DNA from 4 places in the Serratia proteamaculans genome. Region 2 is predicted to be linked to each of the others. Evidence: predicted binding sites of a transcription regulator. Region 2 holds the regulator's gene; each other region holds the start of a gene.
The links. Region 2 encodes PhoB, which activates phosphate uptake and scavenging genes when phosphate is short. Its sites were predicted from a motif close to CTGTCATAAAACTGNCNNAT; they were not measured.
Positions count from the first base shown of each region.

Region 1: pstS (phosphate ABC transporter substrate-binding protein PstS) is a predicted target of PhoB. The motif match lies at 5,120-5,139, and genes of this name have one in related genera.
Region 3: pitA (inorganic phosphate transporter PitA) is a predicted target of PhoB. The motif match lies at 1,481-1,500, and genes of this name have one in related genera.
Region 4: phoA (alkaline phosphatase) is a predicted target of PhoB. The motif match lies at 2,386-2,405, and genes of this name have one in related genera.

Region 1 covers NZ_OX461105.1:5,382,965-5,390,331, forward strand. The annotation lists gene atpD (F0F1 ATP synthase subunit beta) at 1-398, shown strand, start outside; gene QOT07_RS25035 (F0F1 ATP synthase subunit epsilon) at 419-838, shown strand; gene glmU (bifunctional UDP-N-acetylglucosamine diphosphorylase/glucosamine-1-phosphate N-acetyltransferase GlmU) at 1,135-2,505, shown strand; gene glmS (glutamine--fructose-6-phosphate transaminase (isomerizing)) at 2,786-4,615, shown strand; gene QOT07_RS25050 (hypothetical protein) at 4,684-4,998, opposite strand; gene pstS (phosphate ABC transporter substrate-binding protein PstS) at 5,216-6,256, shown strand; gene pstC (phosphate ABC transporter permease PstC) at 6,349-7,305, shown strand; gene pstA (phosphate ABC transporter permease PstA) at 7,307-7,367, shown strand, end outside.
Region 2 covers NZ_OX461105.1:1,073,912-1,081,278, reverse strand. The annotation lists gene brnQ (branched-chain amino acid transport system II carrier protein) at 1-593, opposite strand, end outside; gene QOT07_RS05010 (cobalamin-independent methionine synthase II family protein) at 1,040-2,146, opposite strand; gene QOT07_RS05005 (PstS family phosphate ABC transporter substrate-binding protein) at 2,358-3,296, opposite strand; gene phoR (phosphate regulon sensor histidine kinase PhoR) at 3,312-4,628, opposite strand; gene phoB (phosphate response regulator transcription factor PhoB) at 4,653-5,342, opposite strand; gene sbcD (exonuclease subunit SbcD) at 5,544-6,776, shown strand; gene sbcC (exonuclease subunit SbcC) at 6,773-7,367, shown strand, end outside.
Region 3 covers NZ_OX461105.1:5,146,353-5,153,719, forward strand. The annotation lists gene QOT07_RS23970 (helix-turn-helix domain-containing protein) at 1-43, shown strand, start outside; gene QOT07_RS23975 (BaiN/RdsA family NAD(P)/FAD-dependent oxidoreductase) at 104-1,303, opposite strand; gene pitA (inorganic phosphate transporter PitA) at 1,605-3,107, shown strand; gene uspB (universal stress protein UspB) at 3,182-3,517, opposite strand; gene uspA (universal stress protein UspA) at 4,127-4,573, shown strand; gene gdhA (NADP-specific glutamate dehydrogenase) at 4,839-6,182, shown strand; gene QOT07_RS24000 (autoinducer 2 ABC transporter substrate-binding protein) at 6,521-7,367, shown strand, end outside.
Region 4 covers NZ_OX461105.1:1,638,594-1,645,960, reverse strand. The annotation lists gene QOT07_RS07765 (cytochrome P450 family protein) at 1-802, opposite strand, end outside; gene QOT07_RS07760 (ArsR/SmtB family transcription factor) at 884-1,567, shown strand; gene QOT07_RS07755 (glutathione S-transferase N-terminal domain-containing protein) at 1,631-2,338, shown strand; gene phoA (alkaline phosphatase) at 2,479-3,906, shown strand; gene QOT07_RS07745 (hypothetical protein) at 4,036-4,419, shown strand; gene QOT07_RS07740 (TetR/AcrR family transcriptional regulator) at 4,439-5,065, opposite strand; gene QOT07_RS07735 (NmrA family NAD(P)-binding protein) at 5,159-5,998, shown strand; gene mqo (malate dehydrogenase (quinone)) at 6,432-7,367, shown strand, end outside.

The DNA of each region.
Region 1 (7,367 bases), 4.3 Mb from region 2:
TGGGTATCTACCCGGCCGTTGACCCGCTGGATTCCACCAGCCGTCAGCTGGATCCGCTGGTAGTTGGCCAGGAGCACTACGATGTAGCGCGTGGCGTGCAGTCTATTCTGCAACGCTATCAGGAACTGAAAGATATTATCGCAATCCTGGGTATGGACGAGCTGTCTGAAGAAGACAAACTGGTCGTATCCCGTGCGCGTAAAATCCAACGCTTCCTGTCTCAGCCGTTCTTCGTGGCAGAAGTCTTCACCGGTTCTCCGGGCAAGTTCGTATCGCTGAAAGACACCATCCGTGGTTTCAAAGGCATTATGGACGGCGACTATGACCACCTGCCTGAACAAGCGTTCTACATGGTTGGCACCATTGAAGAAGCAGTGGAAAAAGCCAAGAAACTGTAACGTCTTGAGAGGAGGGTGATATGGCTATGACTTACCATCTGGATGTAGTCAGCGCGGAAAAACATATGTTTTCCGGCCTGGTGCAAAAGATCCAGGTGACAGGTAGCGAAGGCGAACTGGGGATTTTCCCTGGCCATGCGCCGCTGCTGACTGCCATCAAGCCTGGCATGGTGCGTATTGTTAAACAACACGGTGAAGAAGAGTTCATCTACCTGTCCGGCGGTATCCTTGAGGTACAACCGAGCGTGGTCACCGTGCTGGCTGACACTGCTATCCGTGGAACGGACCTCGACGAAGCGAGAGCGCTGGAAGCTAAGCGTAAAGCTGAAGAGCATATCAGCAGCTCTCATGGCGATGTCGACTATGCTCAGGCATCTGCAGAACTGGCGAAAGCGATCGCGAAACTGCGCGTTATCGAGCTCACCAGAAGATCGATGTAATATTTTGGCGCGTGCATAACGCAACCAAAATTAAGAAAGCGGCCTATTGGGTCGCTTTTTTTTTGCTTTAAAATAAGCGTTTCAGCCCGGCGGGTATGGTGATGTATAACCCCCCGTTGGGGCTGAAAATGTCTCCGATCGCCGACAGTTCTGCCCACTGCCGGGTTATGTGAGTGTTAATTGCTGTGTGCCTAGTGCCCCATGGCCTACACTGGGTTCGTGCAGAGAAATATGTAGTAATATCGTCACTAAAGGGTTCTACTTTCGTCTATCAAAATGGAGTTATCAGGTTGCTTATGTCGAACAGCGCAATGAGTGTGGTGATCCTCGCCGCGGGCAAGGGAACACGCATGTATTCCGATCTTCCCAAGGTATTACATCCGTTGGCCGGCAAGCCGATGGTGCAGCACGTCATTGATGCCGCGATGAAACTGGGCGCGAAAAACGTCCATCTGGTGTATGGCCATGGCGGCGATCTGCTGAAAAATACCCTGACCGACGGCGCACTCAACTGGGTGCTGCAGGCCGAACAATTGGGTACCGGCCATGCCATGCAGCAGGCGGCCCCGCATTTTGCCGATGATGAAGACGTGCTGATGCTGTACGGTGACGTCCCGCTGATTTCTGTCGATACTTTGCAGCGTCTGATGGCCGCGAAGCCACAGGGCGGTATTGGCCTGCTGACGGTGAAGCTGGCTGATCCGAGCGGCTACGGGCGTATCGTGCGTGAGAACGACCAGGTGGTGGGCATTGTTGAGCACAAGGATGCCAGCGAAGCCCAGCGCCAGATTAATGAAATCAACACCGGTATCCTGGTGGCCAACGGGCGTGATCTCAAGCGCTGGCTGGGGATGCTGAATAACGACAACGCACAGGGTGAATTCTACATCACCGATATCATTGCGCTGGCCCATGCCGACGGCAAGAAAATTGAAGCCGTGCATCCGTCACGCCTGAGCGAAGTGGAAGGTGTGAATAACCGCCTGCAACTGTCGCGGCTTGAGCGCATCTACCAGGCAGAACAGTCTGAAAAATTGCTGTTGGCTGGCGTTATGCTGCTGGATCCGGCGCGTTTTGACCTGCGCGGGGAACTTGTCCACGGTCGCGACATCTCTATTGATGCCAACGTGATTATTGAAGGCACGGTTAAGCTGGGGGATCGAGTGAAAATCGGTGCCGGCTGCGTGCTGAAAAACTGTGTGATCGGTGATGACTGCGAAATCAGTCCGTACAGCGTGCTGGAAGATGCCGTGCTGGCAGCGGAATGCACCGTGGGTCCTTTTGCCCGCTTGCGTCCGGGGGCTGAACTGGCAGTGGGTGCCCATGTGGGCAACTTCGTCGAAATGAAAAAGGCGCGTTTGGGCAAAGGGTCCAAAGCGGGTCATCTGAGCTACCTGGGCGATGCCGAGATTGGCGACGATGTGAATATCGGTGCCGGTACCATCACCTGTAACTATGATGGCGCCAATAAGCATAAAACCATTATCGGCGACGGCGTGTTTGTCGGTTCCGACACCCAGCTGGTGGCGCCAGTGTCTGTCGGCAAAGGTTCCACCATCGCCGCTGGTACTACGGTGACCCGTGATATCGGCGAAGACGAACTGGTGCTGAGCCGCGTCAAGCAGGTGCACATCCAGGGTTGGCAGCGCCCGGTCAAGAAGAAGTAACTCGTGTGTTTTGCGTTGGGCTCCGCTTACGAGCCCAATACAAAACATAAAAGTCCTCAATAGATTTTGAGCTGCTGCTAGGCGGTAAGAGTGTGAATTCCCAGGAGCTTAGTTCACTAAGTGACTGGGATGAGCACTCGCAGCCAACAACGCAGCAGCTCGAAAGATGAAGAGGATAATCCCCATTCTCTACAGGCTCGGGGAAGCACGGTAAAAACCGGCAAAATCAGGTCAAGACATCGAAAGCGCCCCGAAAGGCGTTTAATTAGGAATACAACTGATGTGTGGAATTGTAGGCGCAGTAGCGCAACGTGATATTGCAGAGATTCTGTTGGAAGGGTTACGCCGTCTTGAATACCGTGGCTACGACTCAGCCGGTTTGGCGGTGGTGGATGCCGAAGGTAACGTCAGCCGTTTACGCCGCGTGGGCAAAGTTAACAAACTGGCCGAAGCCGCTGAACAACATGAATTGCATGGGGGCACCGGTATTGCTCACACCCGCTGGGCAACGCACGGTGAACCTACCGAAGCTAACGCGCACCCGCATGTTTCTGATTACATTACAGTGGTGCATAACGGCATCATCGAAAACCACGAACCGTTGCGTGAACTGCTGATCGAACGCGGTTATCACTTCAGCTCTGAAACCGACACCGAGGTGATTGCTCACCTGGTGCATTGGGAACAGCGCCAGGGCGGTACCTTGCTGGAGGTAGTTCAACGCGTTATCCCTCAGTTGCGTGGCGCATACGGCACCGTGGTGATGGACAGCCGTGATCCCAGCGTGCTGGTGGCTGCGCGTTCCGGCAGCCCGCTGGTTATCGGCCGTGGCGTGGGTGAAAACTTCCTGGCTTCCGATCAACTGGCGCTGTTGCCGGTAACCCGTCGCTTTATCTTCCTGGAAGAAGGTGACGTGGTGGAGATGACTCGCCGCACCGTCAACATTTTCGATAAGCAGGGCAACGCCGTTGAGCGTCCTGAAATCGAATCCCAGGTGCAGTACGACGCTGGTGACAAAGGTGCTTACCGTCACTACATGCAAAAAGAGATCTACGAACAGCCACTGGCGTTGAAGAACACCCTGGAAGGGCGTTTCAGCCACGGCCAAATCAACCTGAGCGAGCTGGGCCCGCGTGCCGACGAACTGTTGGCGAAGGTGCAGCACGTACAAATCATTGCCTGTGGGACCTCTTACCACTCCGGCATGGTTGCCCGCTATTGGTTCGAATCGCTGGCCGGCGTGCCTTGCGACGTGGAGATCGCGTCAGAATTCCGCTATCGCAAATCTGCCGTACGTCCGGGCAGCCTGATCATTACCTTGTCGCAATCCGGTGAAACCGCCGATACCCTGGCGGCACTGCGCCTGTCGAAGGAACTGGGTTATCTCGGTTCGTTGGCGGTGTGCAATGTGGCCGGTTCTTCACTGGTGCGTGAATCCGATCTGGCGCTGATGACCAAGGCCGGCACCGAAATCGGTGTGGCTTCCACCAAAGCTTTTACCACCCAACTTGCGGTGCTGTTGATGCTGGTGGCGCGTTTGGGCCGACTGAAAGGTATGGCGGAAAGCGTTGAGCATGAAATCGTACACGGCCTGCAGGCGTTGCCGGCGCGTATCGAACAGATGCTGTCGCTGGACAAAAGCATTGAAGCGCTGGCGGAAGGCTTCTCCGACAAGCATCACGCACTGTTCCTTGGCCGTGGCGATCAGTACCCGATCGCGATGGAAGGGGCGCTGAAGCTGAAAGAGATCTCCTACATTCACGCCGAGGCCTATGCGGCCGGTGAGTTGAAACACGGTCCGCTGGCGTTGATCGATGCCGATATGCCGGTGATCGTGGTGGCGCCGAACAACGAACTGTTGGAAAAGCTGAAGTCCAATATTGAAGAAGTGCGCGCGCGCGGTGGCCAGCTGTACGTGTTCGCCGATCAGGATGCCGGTTTTGTCAGCAGCGAAGGCATGACCATCATTCCGTTGCCGCACGTTGAAGAAATCGTGGCACCGATCTTCTACACCGTGCCGTTGCAGCTGTTGTCTTACCACGTGGCGCTGATCAAAGGCACCGACGTTGACCAGCCGCGTAACTTGGCGAAGTCTGTCACTGTAGAGTAAAATTCGCTGAGTTTTTGACTGATTAATCCGGCGTGCTGTGTAAACGGCGCGCCGGATTTTTTTATCCGCTAACTTTTCACCTTACTGCTCAGTTCTTGCAGCGAACGTTTTAGTTCGTCGATCTGACGATCCTTATTCCTGTTTTCTTCTTGCAGCTGTTTTAGCTCCCTTTCATGATCTCGCAACTTATCTCTAAAGTTATCCAAATCATTCAGTGTATAGCGGGAGGTTCTGTAGTTATTATTATCGCCCAGAAATAGAATTTTCTCGAAAAGCGTGGCTTCGGGTATGTTGCTATCGCGCACGAGTCCTTGCGCCGCCATCACGTTGCTAGATGCCAGCAGAGACAGGCTAACCGCTGACAAGATAAGTGTTTTTTTCATGGAAGATCCCTTTGCGTGAGCAAGATATTATTGAATGTTTCAGATGAAATAATAGCCTAATCAAGATGTTAATTACACTATTGGCGCACTGTAATATAACTGTCATATTTCGTACATTTTACTGTCACCAAACTGTCCTATTTTCCCTCCTGCAGCAATACTTACTCTGATGAAAACGACTTGAAGTCGATTTTTGAATATCCCATTAGGAGGGATTATGAAACTGATGCGTACCACCGTCGCCAGTATTGTGGCAGCGACTTTCTCCCTGACCGCCGTGTCCGCGTTCGCTGCTGCTAGCCTGACCGGTGCAGGTGCGACATTCCCCGCTCCGGTTTATGCCAAGTGGGCAGATTCTTATCAGAAAGAAACCGGCAACAAAGTTAACTATCAGGGCATCGGCTCTTCTGGTGGCGTGAAGCAAATCATCGCCAACACCGTTGACTTTGGTGCTTCTGATGCGCCTTTGACTGACGAAAAACTGGCGGCTGATGGCCTGTTCCAGTTCCCTACCGTGATCGGTGGTGTGGTGCTGGCAGTTAACATCCCGGGCATCAAATCCGGTGAGCTGACCCTGGATGGTAAAACTCTGGGCGATATCTATCTGGGTAACGTGAAGAAATGGAACGACCCGGCGATCACCAAGCTGAACCCTGGCGTTAAATTGCCGGATCAGAACATTGCCGTTGTGCGTCGTGCTGATGGTTCAGGCACCTCGTTCGTGTTCACCAGCTACCTGTCCAAAGCCAACGCGCAGTGGAAAGAGAAAATCGGCGCAGGCTCTACCGTTAACTGGCCAACCGGTCTGGGCGGCAAGGGTAACGACGGTATCGCGGCCTTCGTACAGCGTCTGCCAGGCTCTATCGGCTACGTGGAATACGCTTACGCCAAGCAGAACAACCTGGCTTATACCAAGCTGATTTCTGCCGATGGCAAAGCGGTTAGCCCGACAGAAGAGAGCTTCAGCGCAGCGGCTAAAGGCGTGGACTGGAGCAAAACCTTCGCACAGGACCTGACTGACCAGAAAGGCGACAACGCCTGGCCAATCACCTCTACCACCTTCATCCTGGTGCACAAAGAGCAGAAAAACCCGGCTCAGGGCACCGAAGTCCTGAAGTTCTTTGACTGGGCGTACAAAACGGGCGCCAAGCAGGCTAATGACCTGGATTACGCCACTCTGCCGAACGAAGTTGTCGAGCAGGTGCGTGCAGCATGGAAAACCAACGTAAAAGACAGTTCCGGTAAAGCGCTGTACTAACAACGCAGGGGCGCGTGATCCAACGCGCCCCACTCAGTTTTTCAGGGTCTGACCTATGTTGGGCCTGCCAGGGTTAAAACAGAGAGTGATCTATGGCTGAGTACAAGCCGACCATTAAAGCACCGAGTAAAAATGGTGACGTCATCTTCAGCGCGCTGGTTAAACTGGCAGCGCTGATTACCCTATTGTTGCTGGGCGGCATTATTGTTTCACTGATCTTCGCCTCCTGGCCGAGCATCCAGAAATTCGGTTTCTCCTTCCTGTGGACCAAAGAGTGGGACGCGCCTGCCGAACAGTTCGGTGCGCTGGTACCCATCTACGGCACCGTGGTTACCTCGTTGATTGCACTGATTATTGCCGTGCCCGTCAGCTTTGGTATTGCGCTGTTCCTGACCGAGCTGGCGCCAAACTGGCTGCGACGCCCACTGGGCATCGCCATTGAACTGCTGGCGGCGATCCCGAGTATCGTTTACGGCATGTGGGGCCTGTTCGTGTTCGCCCCGCTGTTTGCCGAATATTTCCAGACTCCGGTTGGCGATGTGCTGTCCGGCATTCCGATTGTCGGTGAGCTGTTCTCTGGCCCGGCGTTTGGTATTGGTATTCTGGCTGCCGGGGTGATCCTGGCGATTATGATTATTCCTTACATTGCTGCCGTAATGCGCGACGTGTTCGAGCAGACCCCGGTGATGATGAAAGAGTCGGCCTACGGCATCGGCTGCACCACCTGGGAAGTGATCTGGCGTATCGTGCTGCCGTTTACCAAGAATGGCGTGATTGGCGGTGTGATGTTGGGGTTGGGCCGTGCGCTGGGGGAAACCATGGCGGTGACCTTCATCATCGGTAACACCTACCAGCTCGACAGCGTCTCGCTGTATATGCCGGGTAACAGTATCACCTCTGCGCTGGCCAACGAATTCGCCGAAGCGGAATCTGGGGTGCACACCGCAGCGTTGATGGAGCTGGGTCTGATTCTGTTTGTTATCACCTTTATCGTCCTGGCGCTGTCGAAGTTGATGGTCATGCGTCTGGCCAAGAAGGAGGGACGCTAACGTGGCGACTATGGAAATGCAAAACAACCTGGCGCTGTTGGAAAGCCGTCGCAAAATGCAGG
Region 2 (7,367 bases):
TCCATGGTCAGATAGCCGTTAACGAAGCCGGTAGAGAATGGAACGTTCTGATAAATCTCGGTCGCCGGAATTGGCGTACCTGCAGGCCAGGCCAGCGCGGCGATGCCGAGCGCGCCCAGCGCAACAATTTTCAGCGGTGCCAATACGTGACCCACGGTATCGAGCAGGCGGCCCGGATACAGAGAAATGGCGATCACCAGGGCGAAGTACACCAGGCTGTAAATAAACAGCGGCATGGCGCCATCACCGGTCAGCGGTGCAATCCCCACTTCGAAGGAGACGGTCGCGGTACGCGGGGTAGCGAACAGCGGGCCAACAGCCAGATAACAGACGGTCGCCAGCAGCAGACCGGCGCGGCGGCCAATCGGCGTGCTCAGGGCGTCAATACCGCCACCGACGCGTGCCAGCGCAATCACGGTCATCACCGGCAGACCGACAGCGGTGATCAGGAAGCCGATAGCTGCGGTCCAGACGTGATCACCGGACTGTAAACCGACCATCGGCGGGAAAATGATATTCCCGGCGCCGACGAATAAGGCAAAGGTCATAAAACCCAATGCGATAATATCTTTTGACGTTAAACGATGACTCATACGATGTCGTGTTGCCTGTTCAAATGAAAAAAAGTGCCCGATACGTGGTGGCGTTATGCCCCACCCGGTTGCCGGCTTGCCATTTCATCGCGAGACCAATAAGAGCAGAAAACGCATAACGTCCGGCGTTTTGTCCTTATTCGAAAGTGACCACTCATGATGATGGGCAGAGTTTTAAGAGTTATAAATGGAGGTTTAGTCCGACAACGGAGGCTAAGTTAAACGTTTATAGCGTTGAAAGGCAAGGCGCATGACAAAAAGCAGAGTTATAGACCAGATAATCTTTCAGGGCCAGTCGATCATAGTGGCTATCAATAAATATACAATACATGATTTGTATCATTTTTGAGCGACACATTCACAAAACGTGAAGCCTAAAGCGAATGACCGCGCGAAAACGCCAATAAACAGCCAATTTCCGCGCGGTCTGGACGGGATTTTCGCCGCTACCAAACCTGTCGGGCAATGTTCACCACGCTTTGCAGTTTATTCCACTGCTGTGATTCACTCAGGCTGTTGCCCTCTTCGGTCGAGGCAAAACCGCACTGGGTGCTGAGGCAAAGTTGGCGGCGATCGACAAATTGCGCAGCCTCCTCAAGACGCTGTTTCACCTGTTCAGGATTTTCCAGCTCGCCGTTTTTGGTGGTGATCAACCCCAGCACCACCTGCTGTTTACCCGGTTTGATAAAACGTAACGGCTCGAACCCGCCGGAGCGCTCATTGTCGTACTCCAGGAAGAAGGCATCGATATTCACCTGACCAAACAAGATCTCCGCCACCGGCTCATAGCCGCCTTCGGAGATCCAGGTGGAGCGGAAATTGCCGCGGCAAACGTGTAAACCAATGATCAGATCGTCCGGCTTGTCGGCGATCGCTGCATTCAACACATCCGCGTAAATACGCGCCAGACGATCAGGATCTTCTCCGCGCTCGCGGATCTGCCGCCGTTGATCGTCCGAGCACAGATAGGCCCAAACGGTGTCATCCAGTTGCAGGTAGCGGCAGCCGGCGTCATAAAACGCCTTGATCGCGTCGCGGTAGGTCTGCGCCAGATCGTCAAAATAGGCGTTCTGATCCGGGTAAACCTGGCTGTCTATGGCCTTGCGCCCGCCGCGAAAGTGCAGCACGCTCGGGCTGGGAATGGTCATTTTCGGCACCGCATCACCGGCGGTCGCCTTCAGGAAGCGAAAATCTGCCAGCATCGGGTGCTGCGGGTTAAAACCCAGCTTGCCGACCACCTTGATACTGCGCGCCCGGGTTTGCACGCCGTTGAACTGGATCCCCTGCTCCGCGTCATAACCCTCCACGCCGTCCAGCCCTTCCAGAAAATCAAAATGCCACCACGCCCGACGAAATTCGCCGTCGGTCACCACCGCCAGGCCAAGATCTTTCTGTTTGGCCACCGCCAGACGGATCTGCTCGTCTTCAACCGCACGCAGTTGGTCAGCATTAATTTCATCCCGCTGGAACTGTTGGCGAGCAGTTTTCAGCGCCTCAGGGCGCAACAGGCTGCCGACAACGTCAGCGTGAAAAGCGTGATTGCAATCGCACATATTTATGACTCCCGGTGGCAGGCAAAAGATCGGGCCTTTGCCTCAGTAATTTACGGTGTGAACTATTACGCTGGGTTACGATAGACATCCAGACGTCTAGAAATCCAATAAACAGCATGCTGTCATATCGACTGCCGGGCAGCAATAGAAGAAATTTCATCGGTAGTGAGAGAAATTCATGTTGGGCGCGTGGCCGCACCCCGGGAGAAGTTTATTTCAGGCCTAATGCCAGGCGGGTTTTCTTCAGGGTGGCCGACGGCAGCGGCAGATAGCCGTCGTGGTTCACCAGGTTTTGTCCGGTATCGGACAGCACGCGATCGAGAAATGCGGCGGTCAGCGGCTCCAACGGCTGGTTGGGGGCTTTGTTGATGTAAATGTACAGATAGCGTGACAGCGGGTAGCTGCCGTTGCGCACGTTGGTGTCATTGGGGATGACATAGTTTTCGCCGGACTCCGCCAGGGGCAACAGCCGCACGCCGCTGGCACGAAAACCGATGCTGGCGTAGCCGATACTGTTCAACGAACCGGCCACCGCCTGTACCACCGAGGCCGAGCCGGGCAATTCATTGACCCGTGGCATAAAGTCACCACCACACAGCGCACGCAGTTTGAAATAGCCGTAGGTACCGGATGCCGAATTGCGACCAAAGCGCTGTAGAGTGCGCTGCTGCCAATCGCCGCTCAGCCCCAGTTCTCCCCAGCGCGTCAACGGTCGGTTTTCGCCACAGCGTAGAGTCGCGGAGAAAATCCGGTCAAGCTGTTGCAGGTTAAGACCACGCAGCGGGTTGTCCTGATGCACCAGCACCACCAGCGCATCCACCGCAACCGGTACTGCCAGCGGTGCATAGCCATAACGGTGTTCGAAAGCCGACACCTCCGCCGCTTTCATCGGGCGGCTCATGGGGCCAAGCTGCGCGGCACCTGCCGCCAATGCGGTAGGCGCGGTCGAGGAACCTGCGGCCTGGATCTGCAAATTAACGTTGGGGTAATGCTGACTGAAGTCCTGCGCCCACAGCGCCATCAGATTGGCCAGCGTATCGGAACCGACGCTCGACAGGTTGCCGGACAGCATGCCATCCGGCTGCGCTAACGCGCCACGGCTCGCCAGCAGCGCCAGGCAAAGCAACAGCCCTCGGGTCATTCGGTTCATACCAGCCTCTCCGCGTTAATTTTTCACCGCATTCTCTGACAAAGCTGCGGGAACAATCAACCGGTTAGGCAAGGTAAAGATGAATCGGGTGCCGATGCCCTGCTCACTGAGGATCTCCAGCCGCGCGTCGTGGTGGCTGAGAGCATGCTTGACGATCGCCAGCCCCAACCCACTGCCGCCGGTCTGGCGTGAACGGGCCTTGTCGACGCGATAGAAGCGTTCGGTCAGGCGCGGAATATGCTCGGCAGCGATGCCCGGCCCATTATCACTGACCTGGAACTGCGCTCCATTTGGCGTCTGCTGCCAGCTCACCTCAATATTGGTGCCGTTCGGCGTATGATTGACGGCGTTATACACCAGGTTTGATACCGCACTGCGCAGTTGGTCGTCGTTACCGAAGACCTTGAGCTGCTCGTTCACCCGGAAAGTAATCTCATGGTTGCCCCCGCTCAGCGACTGAGCTTCGCGTTGCAGCACCCGTAGCATCAGCGGGATATCGACCCGTTCGTTCATTTCGACATTAGGCGCTGCCTCAATCCGCGACAGCGTCAGCAACTGCTTGACCAGCCCGTCCATTCGTCGGGTCTGCTCCTGCATGGTGCCCAGCGCCTTGCCGCGCAGCGAGCCATCCAGCTCTTCGTCGCTCATCATCTCCAGATAGCCCTGCAACACCGTCAACGGAGTGCGAAGCTCGTGGCTGACGTTAGCGAAGAAGTTGCGTCGCGCACCTTCCAGTTGGCGCATCTGGGTGACATCACGCGCCACCATCAGCAACTGCCCTTCGGAATAAGGCATCACACGAAATTCGACGTAATGTTCATTGTTCAACTGCAAGGTTAACGGCCGGGAGAACTCCTGCTGTTGCAGATAGTGGCTGAACTCCGGGTAACGCAGCAGGTTAAGGATGTGCTGACCATTGTCTTCCGGCCAGCGGAAACCCAACAGATGCTGCGCCAAACCGTTACACCAGAAGATATTGCCTTCGACGGTGGTCATCACCACCGCATCGGGCAGCGATTCCGCCCCGCTGCGGAAACGTTTGATCAACAGCGCCAGCTCACGACGCCGGCGACGGTTGCGCTGCTGCATCTGGTACAGGCCGTAAAACAGCGGTTCCCAGCTCCAGCGGCCAGGGGGGGGCGTCATGCTGCGATCGACCCATAGCCAGTGGGAAAGTTTGAGTTGGTTGTAGAAATTCCATACCAGCGCCGCCAGCACGGAGGCCAGCAGCAGCCAGGGCAGATAGCCGAAAATCAGCCCCAGCAGTAAGGCAGGCAGGCAGAAAAGGGCCAGCTCCAGGGCCAGCCTCTTCCAGGATAGACGTTCTAGCACGGCATATTCTCCAGCGCGGCGCGATCAGTAGCGCGTTGAGAATCGGTAGCCGGTGCCCCGAACGGTTTGAACCATTTTGTCATGACCACTGGTCTCTAACGCCTTACGGAGTCGACGGATATGCACGTCAACGGTGCGGTCTTCCACATAAACGTTAGTGCCCCAGACGTGATTAAGCAACTGCTCGCGGCTATAAACACGCTCAGGATGGGTCATAAAGAAGTGCAGTAATTTGAACTCGGTCGGCCCCATATCCAGCGCCTGTTCGTTGGCCATCACCCGGTGTGAAGAAGGATCCAGGCTCAGCCCTTGCATTTCAATCACTTCTTCCACCGCCATCGGTGAAATACGGCGCATGACCGCCTTGATGCGTGCCACCAGTTCCTTTGGCGAGAAGGGTTTGGTGATGTAATCATCCGCCCCGACTTCCAGACCACGTACCCGGTCTTCTTCTTCACCGCGGGCAGTCAGCATCATCACCGGAATATCTCGGGTCAGCGCTTCACGCTTCATATGTTTGATAAACTGAATGCCGGAGCCTCCGGGTAACATCCAGTCGAGCAACACTAAATCAGGGAACGGCTCAGACAGGCGCGTCACTGCGCTGTCATAATCCTCAGCTTCCAACGGTTGGTAACCATTCTGTTCCAACACAAAGCACACCATCTCACGGATCGGCGCTTCGTCTTCCACCACCAGTATGCGTCTTGCCATCGTCAATCCTGCCAATGTGTTAGCGATCACAGTTGATTGCGGTCGCCATTATGCGTCAGTTTTGTGACAGATTTATGAAATAAATAGCCATGAAAAAACCTGCCTGTTGTAGGCAGTAAGCATAGCGATTATTTCTAGTCACGCAGAAACATCATATTCCCTTTATAATCCCTGCCATTACTCTATCGCCCTGGGAGTGTCATGCGCCTGATCCACACCTCTGACTGGCATCTTGGCCAGTATTTTTTCACCAAAAGCCGCGCCGCCGAACATCAGGCTTTTCTGCGCTGGTTGATCGAGCAGATCGAACAACAGCAGGTGGATGCGCTGATCGTCGCCGGGGATCTGTTCGATACCGGCTCGCCGCCAAGTTATGCCCGCGAGCTGTATAACCGTTTTGTAGTCGAGCTGCAGCGCACCGGCTGCCAATTGGTGGTGTTGGGCGGCAATCACGACTCTGTGGCAACCTTAAATGAATCGCGTGAATTGCTTTCCTGCCTGAATACCACCGTGATTGCCAACGCACAGAGCGAAACCGAACAGCAAATCCTGGTGCTGAATCAGCGCGACGGCCAGCCGGGCGCGGTGCTGTGCGCCATCCCGTTCCTGCGCCCGCGCGATTTGCTCACCAGCCGCGCCGGAGAATCCGGGGTACAAAAACAGCAGGCGCTGCAAGAGGCCATCGCCGACCATTATCAAACGCTGTATCAGGCGGCCTGTGCACGCCGTGACGCGCTGGGCTTGCCCCTGCCGATTGTTGCCACCGGCCACCTGACCACCGTAGGCGTCACCACCTCCGACTCGGTGCGCGATATCTATATTGGTACGCTGGACGCCTTTCCGGCGCAGGCCTTCCCACCGGCCGACTACATCGCGCTGGGGCATATTCACCGTGCACAAAACGTCGCCAAATCCGAACATATTCGCTACAGCGGCTCGCCGATCCCCCTCAGTTTTGACGAGTTGGGCAAGGCCAAAAGCGTGTTTATGGTGGATTTCAGCGCGGGTGCCCTGCAACAGGTCAGCACGCTGGAGATCCCCAGCTTCCAGCCCATGCAGCTTATCAAGGGCGATTTGGCGCAGATCGAGCAACAATTGCAGCAGTTCGCCGATTATCAGGGTGAATTACCGGTGTGGCTGGATATCGAAGTGGCAACGCAGGATTACCTTAGCGACATTCAGCGCCGCATCCAGCTCCTGGCCGATCAGCTGCCGGTAGAAGTGGTGCTGTTGCGCCGCAGCAAAGAACAACGCCGCCAGGCGATTGAACAGCAGGACAAAGAAACGCTAAACGAACTGAGTGTTAATGAGGTGTTCGAACGGCGGCTGGCGCAGGAGCCTGAAATGGCTGAAGAACGTCGGCAACGAATGAGCCAAATGTTCCAGCAGGTGGTCGCGGCCGTTCAGCATAACGACCAGGAGCCGAGCCAATGAAAATTCTCAGCCTGAGATTAAAGAACCTCAATTCATTGCAGGGCGAATGGAAGATCGACTTCACCGCCGAACCCTTTGCCAGTAATGGGTTGTTCGCCATCACCGGGCCCACCGGCGCGGGCAAAACTACCCTGCTGGACGCCATCTGTCTGGCGCTGTACCACCAAACGCCGCGCCTTAACGTTACGCCAAGCCAAAACGAGCTGATGACGCGCCACACCGCCGAATCGCTGGCTGAGGTCGAATTTGAAGTTAAAGGCGTCGGCTACCGTGCTTTCTGGAGCCAACGACGCGCCAAAAACGCCCCGGACGGCAATTTGCAGGCACCAAAGGTCGAACTGGCGCTGCGTGAAGACGGCAAGATCCTGGCAGACAAAGTGCGCGACAAGCTGGATATGACCGCCGCGATCACCGGCTTGGATTTCGGCCGCTTTACCAAATCGATGATGCTGTCCCAGGGGCAGTTCGCCGCCTTCCTCAATGCCGACGCCAACGATCGCGCCGAACTGCTGGAAGAGCTGACCGGTACCGAGATCTACGGCCAGCTTTCCGAGCGGGTTTTCGAACAGCATAAGCAGGCCAAGGCCGACC
Region 3 (7,367 bases), 4.1 Mb from region 2:
TGGCCAGACGCCTTCCGCTATGCGGAATAATCTTGGGAGGTAAGTACCACCAGGCCTCCCATCGGCTGGCACCAGCGCAATCTACATTGCCATTCGCCGGACTTTATTGCCCCTGCACAGCCAAAGCCTGAGCACAGGCCCAGGCCGAGCTCCAGGCCCACTGGAAGTTATAGCCCCCCAGCCACCCTGTCACATCCACCACTTCGCCGATAAAGTACAGGCCCGGCACCTTGGCGGCCTCCATCGTCTTGGAAGAAAGCTCTTTGGTATCCACACCGCCGAGCGTCACTTCTGCAGTACGGTAGCCTTCGGTGCCGTTCGGCTGCACGCGCCAATTCTGCAAAGTATCTACCAGCTCAGCCTGCTGCGTCGGGTTCAACTGCTTCAGCGTGACTTCCGGTAATTGCCCTAACGTCTGCAGACACTCCACCAGACGCTTCGGCAGGTGTAGCGCAAGGGTGTTTTTCAGGCTTTGATTCGGGTGGGCCTGGCGTTGCTCGTTAAGGAAGTCCGCCAGATCAAGCGCAGGAAGTAAGTTAACGCTTACAAACTCACCGGGTTGCCAGTAGCTGGAAAGTTGTAATACCGCCGGACCAGACAGGCCACGGTGGGTGAAAAGCAGGCTTTCGCGGAAGCTGACGCCATTTTCGGCAGTGATCACCGCAGGCACAGAGACACCAGACAGGGCCTGCAGATGTTCCAGCAACGGTTTATGCAGCGTAAAAGGCACCAGCGCGGCACGCGTCGGCAGTACTTTCAGGCCAAACTGCTCCGCCAGCTTGTAGCCGAACGGCGTAGCCCCCAGTCCCGGCATCGACAGACCACCGCTGGCCACCACAAGTGAGCGAGCACTCACTTTCTCGCCATTCAGTGCCAGTTCGAAGCCTTCGGCGGTTTTTTCGACGCCCAGCACTTCGCTACGCAGGCGCGTTGTCACCTGACCCAGCTCACACTCTTTGAGCAGCAGTTCGACCACCTGCTGCGCCGAGTCGTCGCAGAACAGTTGCCCCAGCGTTTTCTCGTGGTAGGCAATGCCGTGGCGGTTGATCAGATCGATAAAATCCCACTGGGTGTAACGCGCCAGTGCCGATTTACAAAAATGCGGGTTATTCGACAGGTAAGCGGCCGGTTCGGTGTACATATTGGTAAAGTTACAGCGCCCGCCGCCGGACATCAGGATTTTGCGGCCCGGTTTTTTGCCGTTGTCGAGCAGCAGCACCCGGCAACCGAGTTGCCCTGCCTGCGCCGCGCAAAACATGCCCGCTGCGCCCGCACCTATTACCACGACATCAAACTGTTCCACCTGCGCCTCTCTGAATAAAAATCACAATCGCGACAAAAGGCCGCCATATTAAGCCGAATCGCTACCGGTAACCGGCAACTTTACGGCGGCAGATTGTAAAGCCATGACACCGACAACACCATAGTAAGAAAATATTACAACGGGCAAGACAGCATAACGCACTGATATTTCATATCTTTGTCATACCACTGCCATCATTTCGTCATATCTAAATCAAAAAAACGTCATATTTTCCTTTTCCCCGGCCCCGGTTGTCACGGATAATGCGCGGCGTTCATGTCCACAAACTGGCGTAACGCTTATGCTGCATTTGTTCGCTGGCCTGGATTTCCATACCGGCCTGATGTTAATTCTCGCATTGTTGTTCGTGTTGTTTTATGAAGCCATTAACGGTTTTCATGATACGGCCAATGCGGTTGCTACAGTAATCTATACCCGTGCCATGCGCTCGCAACTTGCGGTCGTGATGGCTGGTTTGTTCAACTTTCTTGGCGTAATGCTCGGTGGTTTGAGTGTTGCTTACGCCATTGTTCACCTGTTGCCAACAGATCTGTTGTTGAACGTCAGTTCAGCACACGGATTAGCCATGGTATTTTCCATGCTGCTGGCGGCTATTATCTGGAATCTCGGCACCTGGTATTTCGGTCTGCCGGCCTCCAGTTCCCATACGCTGATTGGCGCAATTATTGGTGTGGGTTTAACCAACGCACTGATGACCCACACTTCGGTGGTGGATGCGCTTAACGTCCCGAAAATGATTGGTATTTTCCTGTCATTGCTCATCTCGCCGCTGGTTGGCATGATGGTCGCCGGGTTGATGGTGTTTGCCTTGCGCCGCTATTGGAGTGGCACCAAGAAACGCCAGCGTATCCACATGACGCCTGCTGAACGTGAAAAGGTCGACGGCAAACGCAAGCCGCCGTTCTGGACCCGTATCGCACTGATCCTGTCGGCTATCGGTGTCAGCTTCTCGCACGGCGCCAACGACGGCCAGAAAGGTATCGGCCTGATTATGCTGGTGCTGATCGGCGTGGCTCCGGCCGGCTTCGTGCTTAATATGAATGCAACCGGTTATGACATCACCCGTACGCGTGATGCCGTTGCCCACCTGCAGCAATATTACCAACAGCACAGTGACGCCCTGTCACATGTGGTGGCTCTGACTCCGTTGGTGCCAAGCCCGGATGAGGACGTCTCGCCGGATAAACCCGTCGAGTTCCATTGTGACAGTGCCCGCGCCATGCCGGCGATTCAGCTTGCCTCAGGTTTGCTGAACAACCTGCAAAGTTACGATCAACTGACGGTAGATCAACGCAGCCACCTGCGTCGCCTGCTGATGTGCGTAACGGATACCGCGGACAAGGTCGCCAAACTGCCGGAAACCTCTAGCCAGGACCAACGCTTCCTGAAAAACCTGCGTCAGGATCTGCTGCAAACCGTTGAGTATGCACCGATCTGGATTATCGTCGCGGTAGCTCTGGCGTTGTCACTCGGTACTATGGTGGGTTGGCAGCGCGTTGCGACTACCATTGGCGAGAAGATCGGTAAGAAGGGCATGACCTACGCTCAGGGCGTGTCGGCTCAGATGACCGCAGCCTTGTCGATTGGTGTGGCCAGCTATACCGGTATGCCGGTTTCCACCACCCACGTCCTCTCTTCGGCAGTCGCCGGGACGATGATTGTGGACGGCGGCGGTGTGCAGAGTAAAACCGTGAAGAACATCCTGTTGGCCTGGTTATTGACCCTGCCAATCTCGATTCTACTTTCCGGTTCGCTGTACTGGTTGGCGCTTAAAGTGATTTAAGCAGCTCGCTCCATGTGAAAGGCGGCCCTGGTGGCCGCCTTTTCTTTGTCTGTCGTCGGCAAAACCGGCCGGATTTAATACCAAATCATCAACGCCAGTAGGCTGATCACCACCAGTCCACACAGCGCGGAGGTCAGCATAAACTGCCCGCGTAACCGCTCACAGCGGCGAATAAACTCCGGATCGTGATGTTCTGTATAGCGCTGCGAGAAGATATAGCGCACCAGCCGTATCTGTTTACTCGGCTGACCGTGGGCGGTAAAGAAACCACCGCCGTCGACATACTGATACAGCAGCGGGTCGCAGCCGCGCAAAACCACTAACAGCGCGCGCAGAGAAGAGTAATACCGCACCATGTTTAACACACACACCACACACAGAGCCCAAAACAGCGCGACGGTACTGATCATGATTGCCTCCTCAAGGCGTTGTTATCCACGGCGCTCCGCCGGGTCCAACTGCCCTACCTCTATACCATTACTGCGGGAGCCTACCGCTCCGATCCCCTTGGCACCGCACAGGCCGCGCAAAACCCACTGCCTCTGGAGGTCACCCATCGTTATGCAGATGCACATCTCGCAGGTTTGGCTCAGAGGAGTAATGATAAGGCCCATATTCATTATTGTAGGTTATTGAAACGCAACTGGCCTGAGCAGTAGATAAAATTTACCGTAACCCGCCAATTTGTCATCTATCGATTGGTTATATCTGATTCCCGCCCTGACTGATGGCTGACGGCCTTTTCCCCTGCCCAATGGGCTATTTGGGACTATACTCTGTTTAAGAATGCTTATATTTCAATCGGTCAACCTGCCAATAGCACCACGGGCGATAGGATTTTCTGCCGGGCGGGTGTAAAACTGACAGAGTAGCGATAAAGAGATTTTTTGATGCGGTGCAGTGTGATCGCCCCAACATATCATTATGTTATCTGAATGATAAAATGAAACCTAAAGCGCCAGGCTGGTACGCTGATGCCTGCTAACTTTTAATCGGCATTATATGGAAGGAGTATTCTCATGGCTTACAAACACATTCTGATCGCGGTAGACCTATCCCCGGAAAGCAAAATTCTGGTAGAAAAAGCCGTATCTATGGCGCGTCCGTACAACGCCAAAGTTTCCCTGATCCACGTAGATGTTAACTATTCCGACCTGTATACCGGCCTGATCGACGTTAATCTCGGCGATATGCAAAAACGTATCTCGGAAGAAACGCATCACGCCTTGACCGAACTGTCACAAAACGCCGGCTATCCGATTACCGAAACCCTGAGCGGCAGCGGCGATTTGGCGCAGGTGCTGGTCGATGCTATCAAGAAATACGATATGGACCTGGTCCTGTGCGGCCACCACCAGGATTTCTGGAGCAAGCTGATGTCCTCCGCACGCCAGTTGATCAACACCGTGCATATCGACATGCTGATCGTGCCGCTACGTGACGAAGAAGAAAAAGCTGAAGATTAAGTAAGCGCCCACTAACATTAGTCCCCAACGCCCGCAGCCGCGGGCGTTTTTCGTTCTTCCGCCATCATTAATCGCTTGATAATCAACCGCCCTCCAGTGATATAGTCGCTAAAGACACAACATCATTCCCCACGCTTTACCCATACCAATATCTATAAAAATAGTGGGGGAATTCAACAATATTACCCTATGAATTTCAGGCTGTAGCTAGGCCGTGAATAACAACGCTACAGCCTGAAAGGCGACGGGTATAAAGGAGTTATCCATGGAACATGCCTTATCGGTAGAATCATTCTTGTCCTCACTACAACAGCATAATCCTCATCAGCCAGAATTTTTACAGGCGGTCAGAGAAGTCTTCACCTCGCTGTGGCCGTTTATCGAGCGCAACCCGCGTTATCGTGAATACGCCCTGCTGGAGCGCTTGGTTGAGCCGGAACGCACCATTCAGTTCCGGGTCAGTTGGGTGGACGATCGCGGCCAGGTACAGGTTAACCGCGCCTGGCGCGTGCAGTTCAACTCCGCCATTGGGCCCTATAAAGGTGGCATGCGTTTTCACCCGTCGGTCAATTTATCGATCCTGAAATTCCTCGGTTTTGAACAAACCTTCAAAAATGCACTGACCACATTGCCAATCGGCGGCGGGAAAGGCGGTTCGGACTTTGATCCGAAAGGCAAAAGCCAGGCGGAGATCATGCGTTTCTGCCAGTCGCTGATGACCGAGTTGTACCGCCATCTGGGGCCAGACACCGACGTGCCCGCCGGAGATATCGGCGTTGGCGGTCGTGAGGTCGGCTTTATGAGCGGCATGATGAAGAAGCTGTCCAACAACACCGCCTGCGTGTTTACCGGCAAGGGGTTGTCATTCGGTGGCAGTTTGATCCGCCCGGAAGCCACCGGCTATGGCCTGGTGTACTTCACCGACGCCATGCTGCAGCGTCACGGATTAGGCTTTGAAGGCATGCGGGTGGCGGTATCCGGATCAGGCAATGTGGCGCAGTACACCATTGAGAAAGCGCTTGAGCTGGATGCGCGCGTCATCACCGTGTCTGACTCCGGCGGCACCCTGGTCGACGAAGCCGGTTTCACCACTGAAAAACTGGCCCATTTGGTGGAGATCAAGAATCAGCGCTATGGCCGGGTGGAAGATTACGCCCGCGAGCGCGGCCTGACCTATCTGGCCGGTCAGCAGCCATGGAGCATCCCGGTGGATATCGCCCTACCGTGCGCCACCCAAAACGAGCTGGATCTGGAAGCCGCCCAAATGCTGATCCGTAACGGGGTAAAAGCCGTGGCCGAGGGCGCCAATATGCCGACCACCATTCAGGCGACAGACGCATTCCTGGACGCCGGCGTGTTGTTTGCCCCTGGCAAAGCCGCCAACGCCGGTGGGGTCACGACCTCCGGCCTGGAGATGGCGCAGAATGCCGCGCGCATCGGCTGGCGAGCGGAGAAAGTGGATGTACGTTTACAACATATCATGGCGGATATTCATCACGCCTGCGTGGAATACGGCGGTGAGGGCAAGCAAACTCACTACGTACACGGCGCCAATATTGCCGGATTCGTCAAGGTTGCCGACGCCATGCTGGCGCAGGGCGTGCTGTAATCACCCAATAAGGTGATGTTGTTCACACATTGCTTAAATGTTTCAATGCCGGCGCTCAGACCGGCATTTTTTACGCCAAAAAGCGACGTTCCTTCGCTCCAATCATTGCAAATATGTAAAATAATATGAGTTATATTGTTAATTAACTGATGATTTTAGGTGGTAAAATTACCACCCCTAAATTATTAAACATTTAATTAACATAAAAACCGCTATAATTTTACCTCAATGTGCACAGCTCACAGTTTTCAAATTCGGGTTACGCCCCCTCTTCCTTTCCTTTGTAATCTGCTCAGGTGGAAAAACAACCACCCCTACAGATAAAAAAGGTACAGCGAATGAAATTTAACCTCGCATTATTAAATGCATGTGTGGTTTCTGCGTGCATGTTATCAACAACACCTGCCTTAGCTGCTGAAAAGTACGAGATCGCCGTGGTTGCCAAAGTGACCGGCATTCCCTGGTTCAACCGTATGGAAGTCGGCGTCAACGAAGCGGCGAAAAAGCTCGACGTTAATGCCTACCAGACCGGGCCTTCTACCCCAGACCCGGCAGCACAGGTCAAAGTGATTGAAGACCTGATCGCCAAAAACGTTAACGCCATCATCGTGGTGCCTAACGACGCCAAGGTACTGGAACCGGTGCTGAAGAAAGCCCGCGAGAAAGGCATCGTGGTACTGACCCATGAATCCCCGGACCAGCAGATTGGCCAGTGGGACATTGAAACCATCGACAGCGAGAAGTATGCGCAGGCCAACGTCGATGAGCTGGCAAAAGACATGGGCGGCAAAGGTGGCTATGCCATTTACGTCGGCTCGCTGACCGTGCCGCTGCACAACGCCTGGGCGGATTCCGCCATCAAGTACCAGAAAGCCAAATACCCGGACATGTTCGAAGTGACTTCGCGCCTGCCGGTGGCGGAAAGTATCGATAAATCCTACGCCACTACGCTGGATTTGATGAAAACCTATCCGCAGATGAAAGGCATTATCGGTTTCGGCTCCCTCGGCCCGATCGGTGCCGGTCAGGCGGTCGCCAAGAAGCGCGCCAAGGACAAAATTGCCGTGGTGGGTATTGCCATGCCGGCGCAAGCCGCACCTTACCTGATGCGCGGCGACATCAAGAAAGCGCTGCTGTGGGACCCGAAAGATGCCGGCTACGCGCTGGTGACCGTCGCCGACCAAC
Region 4 (7,367 bases), 560 kb from region 2:
AAGCAAAGCGGCGGGTGTTCTGAATCGAGGGTGTGTCGGACAAGACTGTTTCAATCAGTTCCTGCGCACTTCCCTGGTGGTTGCGCATCAATAACAACGCCTGCCCGATCAGGCCGGCAGTCCCTTCACAAGCCTGAAACATCAAGCCAATGGCATTGGCCATTACCACCTGACGATCGAAGCCTTGTATCGCACATGAATGCTGCAAACTCAGCCATAACGGGCCACGACAACCTTCCAGGCGTGCCGTTAAACGCTCCACAGCCTGGATCCCCCGCTCTACCTGTTGCTCACTACCCCCCGGAGCAATGCAGCGGGAAAAAGCCAGAATGTCATCGACTAACTCCGACCACTCATCCGCAGGGACACCCAGCAGTGCAGCAATAACGCACACTGGCAGGGCATAGTTAAAGCGGGTGATCTGCTTTGCGTCCTGCATGGAAGGCATTAACTCTCGCGCCACGCTTAATGCGGTTTGCCGGACCCGGTTTGGGTTAAAGGCAGTTAACGTCTGCAGAATGGCCTCTTTGAGCCTGAGCTGTTGTTCACCCTCCTGCATTCGTACCAGAGCACCGAAAATGGGCTGTGCTGGCGTGTTCAATAAGGCCGCGGGGACAGGTTCAGTTGCAGGACGTACCCCAAAGTCAATATTGTGCAAAACCTCCCGCACCACCACAGGAGAAACGGCTACCCAACTCTGCAAGTCCGCTTGAAATGCCATCGGCACCATCGGCATATAGTCAGCAAGCGGATCATCAGAAGTCACGGCAGCAAGCGCACGGGAATAGGGACAAACTGTCATAGTGTTCTCCGTTGAACCGAACCAGTGTGAAAACCCATCCTAGCGCTAGCCTGGCAGCCATACTTCGTCTAATCTCGAAGTATGAATAACATCGATATTGAAGATCGTCTGGCGGCACTGACCGCCGCCATTGCCGACTGCAGCCGGGCGCGCATGCTGTGCCTGCTGATGGATGGCCGTGCCTATACCGCAACCGAACTGAGCGCGGCGGTGGACGTCGCAGCCTCTACCGCCAGCGGGCACCTGGCACGCCTGCAGGAACAACGGCTGATTGTCTGCGTCAAACAGGGCCGCTATCGCTATTTCCGCCTGACCGGGCCGGCGGTGGCCGCCGCGCTGGAAACATTGATGGCGCTGGCCGGCGTCGAAAGGCCGGTAGTAAAAAGCACTACCCCAACCTCATTGCAATTCGCCCGCACCTGTTATGACCATATGGCCGGAGAAGTCGCGGTAAAATTGCATGACAGGTTGCATCAAGTAGCCTGGCTGGAGGGGGATGAAGACTACCGGTTAACGGACGCTGGCCGCACTGCCTTAACCCGGCTGGGCATCGACTGTTCGGCGGCGCTTTCACGGCGGCGCTTCGCCTGTGGCTGTCTGGACTGGAGCGAACGCAAGGCTCACCTTGGCGGCGCTCTGGGTGCCGCGGTGCTCAACGTTTTTATCGATCGCGGCTGGATCCGCCGTCAGCTTGAAACTCGTGAACTGCAGCTCACCGCCACCGGTAAAAAAGCGCTGACAGCACATTTTGGTCTCACGCTTTAACCCTGCGCCGCGTTAGTTTTGCTGCAATACTCAATAGGCAAACCGTCAACCCGAGGATTCTTCATGCTCAGCCAAACCCAATTCCCGATCGTCAAACGCTGGCCCGCACAGCACCCGGAAAGGCTACAGCTTTACTCTCTGCCTACGCCCAACGGCGTAAAAGTATCCATTATGCTGGAAGAAATTGGCCTGGCTTATGAACCGCACCTGATCGATATCGGCAAGAACGAAACCTGGACGCCGGAGTTTCTGTCGCTGAACCCGAACGGCAAGATCCCATCGATCATCGATCCTAATGGCCCCGGCGGTAAACCACTGGCGCTGTTTGAATCCGGCGCTATCTTGCTGTATCTGGCGGAGAAAAGCGGTAAGTTCCTGCCGCAAGATCCCGCTCTACGTTATGAAACCATCCAGTGGGTGTTTTTCCAGATGGCGGCGGTTGGCCCAATGTTTGGCCAGCTCGGCTTCTTCCACCGATTCGCCGGTCGCGAATATGAGGACAAACGTCCGCTGGAACGCTATAAGAATGAATCCAAACGCCTGCTCGGCGTGCTGGAAACCCGGCTTGAAGGCCGTGACTGGATCATGGGTCAGGATTACACCATTGCCGATATTTCACTGCTGGGTTGGGTCCGTAATCTGATCGGCTTCTACGAAGCGCGTGAGCTGGTAGAGTTCGATAGCTTCCCACTGGTGGGGCAATGGCTGGAGCGCGGTCTGGCGCGCCCGGCGGTACAACGCGGCCTGAATATTCCCGCCCGCAGCGAATAATGGATCCCCTGGGATAGCCGCCCGGCTATCCTTTTTCACCATCGGCAGCGTCATAAAACTGTCACACCCCTGCACTACTCTCCTTCGTAACAAATTGATGCCAATTATAATTTTGCATTTCGAAAAGGAGCTTTCCCCCTATGCAACAGTCCCTTTCCCTGATCGCCGGCGCCGTTTTATCCGCGTTATTGTGTTCCGCCGCCTTCGCCGATGAAACACCGGTCAATACCGCAGGCCTTTACGAGCGTGCAGCACGTGGCAACATCGTTGAACCCGGTGGCGCACGACGTCTGAGTGGCGATCAGACCGCCGCGTTGCAAGCTTCGCTGTCGGACAAAACTGTCAAAAACGTGATTTTGCTGATCGGCGACGGCATGGGCGATTCTGAAATCACCTCGGCGCGCAACTACGCCGAAGGCGCGGGCGGCTATTTTAAAGGTATCGATGCCCTGCCGCTGACCGGCCAATACACCCATTACTCACTGGATAAGAAAACCCACAAACCGAATTACGTGACTGACTCTGCCGCCTCGGCGACCGCATGGTCAAGCGGCGTAAAAACCTATAACGGTGCGCTGGGTGTGGACGTCAACGGTAAAGACCAACCGACGCTGCTGGAAATCGCCAAGGCGGCAGGCAAAGCCACCGGTAACGTCTCTACCGCCGAGCTACAGGACGCCACGCCAGCAGCACAGATTTCCCACGTCACCTCACGTAAATGTTACGGCCCGGAAGAAACCAGTGAAAAATGCGCCACCAACGCGCTGGAAAACGGCGGCCGTGGCTCCATCAGCGAGCAGTTGCTCAAGGCGCGCGCCGACGTCACCTTGGGCGGCGGGGCAAAATCCTTTAATCAGTTAGCAAAAAGTGGCGAATGGCAGGGAAAATCGCTGAAAGACCAGGCAACGGCTCTCGGTTATCAATGGGTCGAAAACCTCGATGCACTGAACGCCGTCAGCGTGGCAAACCAGCAAAAACCGCTGCTCGGGCTGTTTGCCGCCGGTAATATGCCGGTGCGTTGGCAGGGGCCGAAAGCCACTTATCACGGCAATATCGACCAACCGGCGGTAACCTGCGAAAACAACCCGGCACGCACGGCCGATATCCCGACGCTGGCGGTAATGACCGAAAAAGCCATCGACCTGTTGAAAACCAACCAAAACGGCTTCTTCCTGCAGATTGAGGGCGCGTCGATCGACAAACAGGATCATGCGGCCAACCCGTGCGGCCAGTTTGGTGAAACTGTTGACCTGGATGAAGCGGTACAGAAAGCGTTGGCATTCGCCCGCGCCGAGGGTAACACCCTGGTGATTGTTACCGCAGACCACGCCCACTCGAGCCAGATTATCGCCACCGATGCCAAGGCCCCTGGCCTGACACAAACGCTGACCACCAAAGATGGCGCACCGATGACCATCAGCTACGGCAATTCGGAAGAGGATTCACAGGGGCATACCGGCACTCAACTGCGGGTTGCCGCCTACGGCCCACGTGCTGCCAACGTGGTTGGGCTAACCGATCAGACGGATCTGTTCTATACCATGCGTGATGCAATGGCGATTAAGTAAGTTAACAGCCTAATATCCAAACGCCATTCATTGCCGGCACTCAGGGCAATGAATGGCGTTTTTACCCTTTATAAACAGCGGGTAACTGCTATATTGAAGGACTACTTTCGCTTTCGAGAAGGACTCCTCATGGCGTTACTCCGTTTGATTATTCTTTCCGGCTCGCTGTTGGTTGCGACCTCTACCCTGGCCGCCTCCCCGGTGCAGATGCGCTTTGATTCTGCCTGTGATTTCAGCAAGCTAAACATCATTCTCAAAGACCCGGTTAATCCCGACAACGTACAGTTGGACGTCGAACTGCAACCGCAGGCGGCACAACGGCTGTCAGCAACCACGACCGGCAACAATATCGGCAAAACATTAGTGACTGTGATCAACGGCATCCCAGTGAATAGCGCTACGCTGCGCAGTGAACTGAAGGTGACCGCGCTTAGCATCATGACCGATGGCCCAACGGCGCAAAAACTATTCCCCAGCCTGTTGAATAAATCCTGTGGATCCAAGCAAAAATAAAGAGTGAACCAGGCTGCCTCTAGGCATCCACCAACATCCTGGCCGCCATTTGCTTATAACTCGCCACCAGCTCCCGGCCTTCATCTGGGCCGGTACTGACCGCCAGCCGCATGGTCGCTTCCCCCAAATGCATCAGCAAGAAAGCCGCATTCTCCACCACCGCCGGATCTGACTGCGGCCGTAACCGACGTATTGCCGCCGCCAGTAACGCGCCGTTTAACCGGCTTTCCGCCACCTCTTCCTCGCGCAGCGTTTTGTTGGCCTGCGTCGCCGCCCAGATATCCCGCATGACCGGCTCAGCCATAAACAAGGCGTAATATTCGTCGATCAGGCAGTTAAATGCTTCGATCAACTGCGGTAACGTCTGCACCTGAATTAAGCCTTGTTCGATGCATTCACGCGCTTCCTGGTTATAACCTTGCGCCAGCACCCGCACGATGGCGGTTTTATCCGGAAAGTACTGGTACAGCGCCCCAATAGAAATACCCGCATTTTGCGCCACTTCACTCATCCGCATCGCGTCACTGCCCTGCTGGGCTATCAGCGCCGTTGCGCAATCCAGGATCAGCTTCACCTTCTCGCGGCTTCGTGTCTGGCTGGGTTTACGCCGCAGGGCGGGCGTTTTTTTTTGCTTATCAATCATCATGTCTCGTCCTTTGAACAAAAACCGCCTTGACAATAATACGAGGGTTTATCATATTTACAAAACATGAGTAATACTCACATTTGGAGCGGCATCATGAACAACAACGAACAGGGTTCACCAATTCTGGTTTTAGGCGCTACCGGAAAAACCGGCAGCCGTGTGGCAGCACGTTTGCAACAGCTTGGCATAGCGGTGCGGGCCGGACATCGTGGTGCCGCCATCCCCTTCGACTGGCAAGACAGCAACACCTGGCAACCGGCCTTACAGGATGTGCAAAAACTTTATCTCAGCTTTCAACCCGACCTGGCAGTACCGGGTGCCACCGAAATCGTTGAACGTTTTTGCCGGCAAGCGGTAAATGGCGGCGTGCAAAAGATAGTCCTGCTCAGCGGGCGCGGTGAGGACGAGGCCCGTCAGGCGGAAGAAGTGGTTGAACTCAGTGGTGCGGACTGGACGATATTGCGCGCCAGTTGGTTTATGCAAAACTTCAGCGAGAGTTTTATTCTTGATGAATTGCTAAACGGCGCAGTCTATTTGCCACCGGGCGAGATCCCCGAGCCTTTTATTGATGCGAATGATATTGCCGATGTTGCGGTTGCCGCCCTCACCCAACCCGGCCACAGCAATACGCATTATGAATTGACCGGCCCGCGTCTGATGACCTTTGAACAGGCTATTGGCGAGATTGCCGCCGCCGCTGGGCGTGAGATCCACTATCAGCAGGTGCCGGTGGCAGATTACGTCGGATACCTGCGCGAGGCACAATTGCCGGCGGAAATGGTCACGTTGCTGGAATATCTATTCAGCACCGTGTTGGACGGACGCAACGCCTCACTGACCGAGGACGTTCAACGCAGTCTCGGGCGTGCCCCGCGAGATTTCAGTACTTACATCGCCGACACCCTCCCCAGCGGAGTTTGGCAAGCGCGTTAACCGGCTAATGGCTGCCCTGCCCGGCGGCCATTTTCTTTTTGTTACCGGCTGTCATTTGCAATTGTTCCATAAATATTGTGTGATAGCTGAATATCGTTTAAATCAGCGGCAATTAAACCCTGTTAATAAAGCGGTTATATTTGAATATAAATAAAAATGAATTATTCCTGCCTTTAATCCGCTTTTTTTAATTACAAAAGTAGTTTTTAACAATATTGCAAACAATAATATCCCCTCAGTAACCAGAGTTGAACAATCTGTCCCCAGGCAGCCTGTAATAATCCACTTTTCGTTAAAAAAATGGTTAACAAAAAGACATTATCACTGCTATTCGGCTTTGCCGGGCGGGTTAGTTTCACCTATTCCCAGGGTAGCTCCCAATAAATTCTTTCACCTGCAATGAGTAGAATTTACACACAAGAGATTTGAATTAATGAGAAAATTACTCGTCCTGATTTTCTGTCTGAACCTGTTTGGCGTCACGCAACAGGCCGCAGCAGAAGAGAATAAGACCGTTGATGTGGTTCTGATCGGGGGTGGCATCATGAGCGCCACGCTGGGGACTTATCTGCACGAGCTGGAGCCAAACTGGTCCATCGACATGTATGAACGCATGAATGGCGTAGCGGAAGAAAGTTCCAACGGCTGGAATAACGCCGGTACCGGTCACTCAGCCTTCGCCGAAATGAACTACACCCCAGAAAAAGAAGACGGCAGCATCGATATCAGTAAAGCCGTGGTGGTGAACGAGTCTTTTGAAATCTCTCGTCAATTCTGGTCTTATCAGGTTAAAAATAACGTCCTGAAAGATCCAAAATCCTTTATTAATAGCGTACCGCACATGAGCTTTGTCTGGGGTGACGATAACGTCAACTTCCTGCGCAAACGCTATGCGGCACTGCAGCACAGCACCCTGTTCCGTGGTATGGAGTACTCTGAAGACGCCAACCAGATTAAACAGTGGGCACCGCTGGTGATGGACGGTCGCGATCCAACGCAAAAAATTGCCGCCACCCGCATGCCGCTGGGCACCGACGTGAACTTTGGCGTGATCACCCACCAACTGGTGGATACCCTGACCAAAAATCCAAACTTCAAGCTGAACCTGAGCCATGAAGTACGCGATATCAAACGTAACGCCGACAACACCTGGCGCGTGACCGTGGCCGATCTGAACCGTGACGGCAAAGAAACCAGCGTTAATGCCAAGTTCGTGTTTATCGGCGCGGGCGGTGCCTCTCTGACACTGCTGCAGAAATCCGGCATTCCTGAAGCCGAGGGCTATGGCGCCTTCCCGGTCGGCGGTCAGTTCCTGGTCACCACCAACCCGGAAATCGCTAACCAGCACCTGGCCAAGGTTTATGGCCTG